2 regions of the Bradyrhizobium sp. USDA 4353 genome follow, and region 1 is predicted to be linked to the other one. Evidence: riboswitches for the same ligand, from Rfam matches in the RefSeq annotation. Region 1 holds a riboswitch; the other holds the start of a gene.

Region 1 (4,482 bases):
CCTGTGGTACCTGCCGCCTGCATTTTTTCTCGCAGGCGGGCCATGGGTGCGGCCAGCATCCGGCCTTCCCTGCGCCTCTGCGTTGTTCGGGGGCGGTGATCGATGCAGAGCCCGGGCGCGGATGCGCGGCGGGATCGGAGCGTCATGCCTTCGGCTGTTTGAGATGCCAAACGCGACAAGCCCAAAGGCTCGCCTGTTATGAGTTGCGTCGCACGGTGGTCAGGGGCGGGCGATCGATCGCCCAGCACTCAGCTGTCGTCCCGGCGAACGCCGGGACCCATACCGCGTGATCTATCGGTGAGACGAAACTGCGAGTCATCGTCCCATGACCGCCGGTGGTTATGGGTCCCGGCGTTCGCCGGGACGACAACTGAGGATGACGATACGTTGGCGGCATACGAGCCTCCGGCAACAGGACGTGCCCCTACCGCCGCTCCCCGCGGCTCAGCAGGAAAACCCCCTGCTCGCCGAACATGTTCCAGAACCACCAGGGCATCGCCACGCGCAAGGGACGGCCGTAACTATCAAGCGCCACCGCACGCTCCATCTTCACGCCGATCTCGTCACACAGCTGGACGAAGTCCTTGATGGTGCAGAAATGAATATTTGGCGTGTCGTACCAGGTGAAGGGCAGATTGTCGGTGCGCGGCATGTGGCCGCCGACGAGCAATTGCAGGCGCAGCCGCCAGAAGCCGAAATTCGGGAAGGTGACGATGGCGCGGCGGCCGATGCGCAGGAGATTTTCCAGCACGGCCTTGGGCCGTCGCGTCGCCTGCAGGGTCTGCGACAGGATCACGTAGTCGAAGGCGTCGTCGGGATAGTCGACGAGATCGGTATCGGCATCGCCCTGCACCACCGCGAGCCCCTTGGCGACGCAATGATTGACGCCCTCGCGCGACAGCTCGATGCCGCGGCAGTCGATGCCGCGGCTCTCCAGCAGTTGCAGCAGGTCGCCGTCGCCGCAGCCGATGTCGAGCACCTTGGAGCCGCGCTCGACCATGCCGGCGATCAGGAGATGATCCGGACGATAGGCCAGCACCTCGCCGCCCGTGAAGCCGTTCAGCGGCAGCACACCTTGCAGGCTCATGCCTCAGCCTCCCGTCACGGTCTTGAGGCCGCGCGCCTTGCCCGCGGAGTCGAGAAACGCGCTCGCGATCTCGAAGAACTCGGGCACATCCAGCAGGAACGCATCATGCCCCTTGTCGGTCTCGATCTCGGCGAACGACACCCGCGCGCTGGAGGCATTGAGCGCATGCACCAGCGCCCGCGACTCCGAGGTTGGGAACAGCCAGTCGCTGGTGAAGGACACCACGCAGAAGCGAGTCTGGATGCCGCGGAAGGCGGCGGCCAGCACGCCGTCATGGTCGGCGGCGATGTCGAAATAGTCCATCGCGCGCGTCAGATAGAGATAGGAGTTGGCGTCGAAGCGCTCGACGAAGGACGAGCCCTGGTAGCGCAGATAGCTCTCGACTTGGAAATCGGCGTCGAACGAGAACGTCGGCAGCTCGCGGTCCTGCATGCGGCGGCCGAACTTGCGATGCAGCGCGGCGTCCGACAGATAGGTGATGTGCGCGGCCATCCGCGCCACCGCGAGACCGCGATGCGGATGCGTCGCCTTGTCGGCGTAGCGGCCGTGATCCCATTCGGGATCGGCCATGACAGCCTGGCGGCCGAGCTCGTGGAAAGCGATGTTCTGCGCCGAATGCCGCGTCGCGCAGGCGATCGCGAGGTTGGCGAACACGCGCTGCGGATAGGCCACCGTCCATTGCAGCGCCTGCATGCCGCCCATCGAGCCGCCGACCACGGCGAACAAGGTGTCGATGCCGAGATGATCGATCAGCATCGCCTGCGCCCGCACCATGTCGGGAATGGTGATGATCGGGAAGTCGAGACCCCAGACCTTGCCGGTCGCAGGATTCAGCGACGCCGGACCGGTCGAGCCCATGCAGCCGCCGATCACATTGGAGCAGATGATGAAGTAGCGCGCCGGATCGAGCGGGCGCCCGGGGCCGACCAGCGTCTCCCACCAGCCGGGCTTGCCGGTGACGGGATGACGGTTGGCGACATGCTGGTCGCCGGTCAGCGCGTGGCAGATCAGCACCGCGTTCGACTTGTCGGCATTGAGCTCGCCATAGGTCTGGTAGGCGATCTGGAACGGCGAAAGGTCGACGCCGCAATCGAGCTTCAGCGGCTTGGTCGCATCGAAATGCGCTACCAGCGAGCTCGGATGGTCGACCTCGTGCGAACGCTCTTCCGGCGTAACGCTGCGCAGCGCGGAGGTGGATTTCGGCGTCAGGCCTGTCATGTCTTTCACCCCGGCCTTCCGGCAAGGGCTCCCGAACCACGTGACGTATCAGGCCATAAAAAACCCGGCCTGAACTGGGGTTCGGCCGGGATCGCTAACGTCCCCGGCCTGTTTAGCGAGTTTTTTAACGTGGCTGCAAGCCGGCCGGCTCAAATGACCACGGAACAGGCAGAAGCTAGTCCCGCGGGCGCTCCGCGTCAAGGCAAGCTCGGGTTGACCGCCGATCGGGCTCCCCAACGCCACAGTCCCGGCTGCAGACCAGCCAAGCCTAGGCAGCACAAGGTAAACTTGCTGTTGCGCAGGCCCGGCGCATCGGAGAGAACGGCATCCGTTCCCGTCGGCCACGCGTTTCGCCGTGGCCCGTCAAGAGTGACCCGGACCATGTCGTCGACCCCGCCCCCTGCCCCGCCCTCGCTCGCCGATCTGCGCAAGGAGATCGACGCGATCGACGAGCAGGTGCACCAATTGTTGATGCAGCGGGCCGATATCATCGACCGGCTGATCAAGGTCAAGAAGACCCAGGAGGTCGGCTCGGCATTCCGCCCGGCGCGCGAGGCCGACATGATGCGCCGCCTGGTGCAGCGTCATCGCGGCATCCTGCCGCTCGACACCGTCGAGGGCATCTGGCGCGTGATCGTCTCCACCTTCACCTATGTGCAGGCGCCGTTCTCGGTGCATGCCGACGTGTCGGTCGGCGAGTCCGCGATGCGCGATTCCGCCCGGTTCCATTTCGGATTCGTGGTGCCCTACGTCGCCCATTTCAGCGCCCAGGCCGCGGTGGAAGCAGTGGCGCGCTCAAAGGGCGATCTGGCGCTGGTGTCGACGACCTCGGGCCATACGCCGTGGTGGATCACGCTCGAGCCCGCCGGCGCGCCGAAGATCATCGCGCGCATGCCTTTCATCGAGCGCGCCGATCATCCGGCCGCGCTGCCGGTGTTCGCCGTGTCGCGCGTCGCCGACGACGCGCTGGTGCTGGAGGTCGAGACCTGGAGCATCCGCGTGTCCGGCTGGAATGCGCAGGTGTCGCGCGCGCTGTCACCGCTCGCCGACGTCGTCGCGGTGCCCGATACTGCCTTCGACAGCGCTGCGCTTTTGGTGTCGATCGAGGCGCCCTCGGACCTCGACAAGATCAAGGCTGCTCTGATCGCGGCCGGCGCCTCGGTGCGCTCGGCGGCCCTCGTCGGCGGCCATGCGAAACGCTATACGGTTCCCAACTGAGACGCCGCGCGCCAGTGACTATCCCTTGGAGTTGATGATGAACCGCCCCGTGCCGAACCCCGGCATTCTCGACATCGCGCCCTACACGCCCGGCAAGAGCCCGAAGCCCGAGCCCGGCCGCAAGGTGTTCAAGCTCTCCGCCAACGAGACCCCGTTCGGTCCCTCACCCAAGGCGATCGAAGCGTTCAAGAGCGCGGCTGATCATCTCGAGGATTATCCGGAAGGGACTTCGCGGGTGCTGCGCGAGGCCATCGGCCGCACCTACGGTCTCGATCCCGACCGCATCGTCTGCGGCGCCGGCTCCGACGAGATTCTCAATCTGCTGGCGCACACCTTCCTCCGCGAGGGCGACGAGGCGATCTCCAGCGCGCACGGCTTTCTGGTCTATCCGATCGCGACCATGGCCTGCGGCGCCAAGAGCGTGATCGCCGCCGAGGACGAGTACCGCACCGACGTCGACGCGATCCTCGCCGCGGTGACGCCGCGCACCAAGCTGGTGTGGCTCGCCAACCCCAACAATCCGACCGGCACCTACATCCCGTTCGACGAGGTCAAGCGGCTGCGCGCCGGCCTGCCCTCGCATGTCGTGCTGGTGCTCGACGCCGCCTATGCCGACTACGTCTCGCGCAACGACTATGAGTTCGGCATCGAGCTGGTCGCGACCACCGAGAACACCGTCGTCACGCACACCTTCTCCAAGATCCACGGCCTTGCCGCGCTGCGCGTCGGCTGGATGTTCGGCCCGGCGCACATCGTCGATGCCATCAACCGGATCCGCGGACCGTTCAACGTCTCGTCGCCGGCGATGCTGGCGGCAGTGGCCGCGATCGAGGACACCGCGCATCAGCAGATGTCGAAGACGCACACCGAGACCTGGCGCAACCGGCTGACCGAGGAGATCGGCAAGCTCGGGCTGAAGGTCACGCCGAGCGTCACCAATTTCCTGCTGATCCACTTCC
Region 2 (4,482 bases), 1.5 Mb from region 1:
GACATCGTCATGGTAAGGATCACCAGCGGGAATACCAAGGCCATGGCGGCCAGGGCCTCGATGCCGAGGCGACCGATATAGGAGGTCTCGGCAATGACGACGCAGGTACCGGCGGAATTGGCGATAAGGTTCGGCCAGGCGAGCGACAGCAGCGTCTTGAGGATCGGTCCGTCGACTACGGTGTTCCGCGCCGGCTTCACGGGCGGCACGGGCCGCCCCTCGCCGACCGGAGTGTCGGCCAGTCCGATCTCGGACATGTTCGCTCCCCGCGTGGCTGCGGTTGATGTCGCAGCGCAATTGTCGTTCGTTCGTAGCACATCGCCCCGTGCGGCGGACGCATTGGGGGTACGCGCGCCGCGCGCAGCCGCGGCTCTACAGGCGGAAGTGCTTCGAAAGCTTCAGACCCTGGGCCTGGTAATTGGAGCCGATGCGGCTGCCATACATCGCGTTCGGACGGGCGAGCATCTTCTCGTAGACGAGGCGGCCGACGATCTGGCCATGCTCGAGGATGAACGGCACCTCGCGCGAGCGCACCTCGAGCACGGCGCGGGAGCCCTGCCCGCCGGCGCCGGCATAGCCGAAGCCGGGATCGAAAAAGCCGGCATAGTGGACACGGAATTCACCGACCAGCGGATCGAACGGCACCATCTCGGCGGCGTAATCCGGCGGCACCTGCACGGCTTCCTTGGAGGCCAGGATGTAGAACTCGCCGGGATCGAGAATGAGGCTGCCGTCGGGCCGCGCCTTGATCGGCTCCCAGAACTCCTCGACCGGATAGCCGCCGCGGCGATCGACATCGACGACGCCGGTATGGCGCTTGGCTCGGTAGCCGACGAAGCCATTGGCATTGCTGCCCGAGAGGTCGACGGACAGCGCAACGCCGCCGGCGAGATCGGCATCATCACGATCGACCAGCCGTTCGGCGTCGTGCAACGCGATCAGCTCATCCTCGGACAAGACGGCATCGCGGTAGCGGAAGCGGACCTGGGAGAGGCGGGAGCCTTCGCGCAACAAGACGGGAAACGTCTTAGGGCTGATCTCGGCATAGAGCGGGCCGTGATAGCCGGCGCCGATCATGTCGAAGCGGCGGGTGCCGTCGGCGATCACGCGGGTAAAGACGTCGAGCCGCCCGGTCGAGCTTTTCGGATTGGCGGCGGCGACGATGTCCTTCGGCAGCGCGAGGCTCTCCAAAAGCGGCACGATGTAGACGCAGTTGGTCTCCAGCACCGCGCCGTCGGCCAGCGCGATCTCGTGCAGCTTCAACTCGTCGATGCGCTCGGCGACTGTGGAGCCCGGCCCCGGCAGGAAACTCGCGCGCACCCGATAGGCGACGTCGCCGAGCCGCAGGTCCAGGCTCGCCGGCTGGATCTGGCTCTCGACGAAATCATATTCCGGAATGATCAGGCCGGCCTCGGCCATCGCCACGATCATGCGGTCGGGCAGGATGCCATGGGCGTCGGCGGGAAGCGAAAACGGCAAGACCTTATCCTTTGCCGGAATGGCGGCTATGCGAGCCTATATAGGGTCTTTTGACCGGTTATCCGATGGCTGGCTTGACGGAAAGGCCGGGGAAGACTAAGAGCACGACTTATCCCGTGGTGATTTGAGCCGGCCGGCTTGCAGCCACGTTAAATAAGTCGCTAAACAGGCCGGGGACGATTGTGATCCCGGCCGTGAGGAGTTTCCCAGGCCGGTTTTTTTGTGCCCATCGCGCACCGCGCGGTGGTCACGATGGAGGTCACATGTCCAATTCTCCTGCGTCGAAGTCGCCCGCGTCGTTCGCTCACTATCGTCCTGAAACCCGGCTGGTGCATTCCGGCGGCCTGCGCTCCGAATTCGGCGAGACCGCCGAGGCGCTGTATCTGACGCAAGGGTTCGTCTACGCCACCGCCGAGGAGTGCGAGGCGCGCTTCAAGGGCGAGGATCCCGGCTTCATCTATTCGCGCTTCTCCAACCCGACCACGGCGATGTTCGAGCGCCGCATGATCGAGCTCGAAGGCGCCGAGGCCTGCCGCTCCGCAGCCACCGGCATGGCCGCCGTCACCACCGCGATCCTCGCGCCCTTGCGCGCGGGTGATCACGTCGTCGCTGCGAAGGCTCTGTTCGGCTCGTGCCGCTACGTCGTCGAGGATCTGCTGCCGCGCTACGGCATCGAGTCGACCTTGGTCGACGGGCTCGATCTCGACCAGTGGCAGAACGCGGTCCGGCCGAACACCAAATCGTTCTTCCTGGAGAGCCCGACCAATCCGACGCTCGACGTGATGGACATTCCGGCGATCGCCGAGATCGCGCATGCCCATGGCGCGCGGCTGATCGTCGACAACGTGTTCGCCACCCCGATCTGGCAGAGCCCGCTGGCGCTCGGCGCCGATGTCGTCGTGTACTCCGCGACCAAGCATATCGACGGCCAGGGCCGCTGCCTCGGCGGCGTGATCCTGTCGTCGGAGGCGTTCATTGCCGAGCACATCCACAATTTCATGCGCCAGACCGGCCCGTCGATCTCGCCGTTCAACGCCTGGGTGCTGCTGAAGGGGCTGGAGACTCTGGCAGTGCGTGTGCGCGCGCAGACCGACACGGCAGCGAAGGTCGCGGACTTCCTTGCCGCGCATCCGAAGATCTCGCGGCTGATCTATCCGGGCCGCGAGGACCATCCGCAGGCCGCGACGGTCAGGAAGCAGATGCGCGCCGGCTCGACGCTGGTGGGCTTCGAGGTCAAGGGCGGCAAGGCCGGCGCGTTCCGCACGCTGAACGGGCTCAAGCTTGCGCGCATCTCCAACAATCTCGGCGACTCCAAGACGCTGGTCACGCATCCCGCGACGACCACGCATCAGCGGCTGTCGCCGGAGGCCCGCGCGGAGCTTGGGATCAGCGAGGGCTTCATCCGCTTCTCCGCCGGCCTCGAGCATGCCGACGATCTGATCGAGGATCTCGACGCGGCGCTGCGGGCCGCGTAGCGCTGTAGAGCTGTCGCATGTGACCATCGCAGTGGTGCGCTCGACCCTCTCCACATCGTCATGGCCGGGCTTGTCCCGGCCATCCACGCCGTTCGGCACGCTGAGAACGACGTGGATGCCCGGGACAAGCCCGGGCATGACGGAATACCTAACTGCGGGGAGTTGTCGATCGCGACAGCCCCGGATTTTCATATGCGATAGCCCTGCTACTCGTCCTCGTCACATCGGCCGATAGGTCAGCACTTCTGACGGCTGGTTGATGCCGAGCTTGACCTGGCCGACGGAGCGGATGATGTCGTCGCCGAGCAGCTGGGCGAAGCAGGCGTAGCCCCAATCGCTCATGTGCAGGCCATCCGAGATCACGAACTCATTGATCGGAATCGCCTGCCTCTCGTGCCAGTCGCGCATCACCTCGAAGCGCGGGAAGATGCCGGCGTGATGCAGCTCGGCGATGCGGCCGAGCAGCTTGTTCATGCGGCTGGCATTCTCCGGGCGCTCGTTGACGCGCGGCGAATATTGCAGATCGACCAGCACGACGTCGGAGGCTGCCGCCTGGATCTTGGCGACGCCATCCTCGACCAGCTTGGCGGTCTCGGTCGGATCGAGATCGCGCAGCACGGCATTGGTGCCGACCTGCCAGATCACGAGATCCGGATGCCGGTCGATCACCGACGTCTCGAGCCGCTTCATCATCTCCGGCGCGTCCTCGCCGCCGACGCCGGCATTGATGACGCTGATGTCGGCCATCGGATATTGCCGGCGGAGCTGCGCCGCGAGCCGGTTCGGATAGGTGTAGTCGGGCGTGCTGGCACCATAGCCCTGCGTCGATGACGAGCCGAAGGCGACGATGACGACCGGCAAGCCCGATGCGAGCTTGTTGGCGACGTGCGGCAGCGAGATGAAATTCTTTTTCGCGACGCCCTTCGGCGGCAGGCACGGCACCCGGTTGAAGATGTCGGTGGCGGATTTGGCGACCTGCTTGACCTTGTCGATCGCGCGCTCGGTGATGCTGCGCGATGGCGTGGCGGCCATGACCGGCGCATTCGCCGGCGACTGCGCATCCGTCATGGCCGGTGGATTTGACGGTGCCGGTTGCGATGTCTTGGCAGCGGGGTTGACGGCGGCGATCGGCCCGGGGGCCGGATTGGCGGCTTGAGCCACCGTGACGTGGCCGATGGTCGGACGCAGCTCGCTGACCGCGAGCGCATCGGCAGCCTCGGCGCCCTGCGCGCGTGGCGGGCTGATCGAGAGAGCCATCAACAGGGCCGCGACAGCCGAAAGCGTCTCCCATGTCCCAGATACGCGGTACAATTTGTTCGAAGACATAGACAACATAACCCTAGTTCTGCTGCGCCGGGCCGAGATGCGCCGCGTCGATGATGAACTTCGACAGCGCCCGTCCGAGGCAATCATGAACCTGCTTGGCCAGCTCGACCCCATGCGTCGGATTGAACAGGTCGAAATCGCCTTGTTCGTTCCATTGCCGCATGATGGCGAAGCGATCGAACAGCGGGATATCTCGCTGCTG

What was found. A riboswitch is a leader RNA that binds a small molecule or an ion and turns the genes downstream of it on or off. The one in region 1 is predicted to bind S-adenosylmethionine.
Region 2: it holds a riboswitch for S-adenosylmethionine, as region 1 does, so the genes downstream of both, ACVILH_RS09920 (O-succinylhomoserine sulfhydrylase) here and metX (homoserine O-acetyltransferase MetX) in region 1, are expected to answer to the same signal.

Annotation. Positions count from the first base shown of each region.
Region 1 covers NZ_JBSSGB010000001.1:740,525-745,006, forward strand. The annotation lists gene metW (methionine biosynthesis protein MetW) at 425-1,087, opposite strand; gene metX (homoserine O-acetyltransferase MetX) at 1,091-2,305, opposite strand; SAM riboswitch at 2,397-2,476, opposite strand; gene ACVILH_RS03335 (chorismate mutase) at 2,687-3,523, shown strand; gene hisC (histidinol-phosphate transaminase) at 3,561-4,482, shown strand, end outside.
Region 2 covers NZ_JBSSGB010000001.1:2,224,886-2,229,367, reverse strand. The annotation lists gene ACVILH_RS09930 (MATE family efflux transporter) at 1-257, opposite strand, end outside; gene ACVILH_RS09925 (2'-deoxycytidine 5'-triphosphate deaminase) at 373-1,479, opposite strand; SAM riboswitch at 1,586-1,665, shown strand; gene ACVILH_RS09920 (O-succinylhomoserine sulfhydrylase) at 1,743-2,954, shown strand; gene ACVILH_RS09915 (GDSL-type esterase/lipase family protein) at 3,174-4,280, opposite strand; gene ACVILH_RS09910 (SGNH/GDSL hydrolase family protein) at 4,294-4,482, opposite strand, start outside.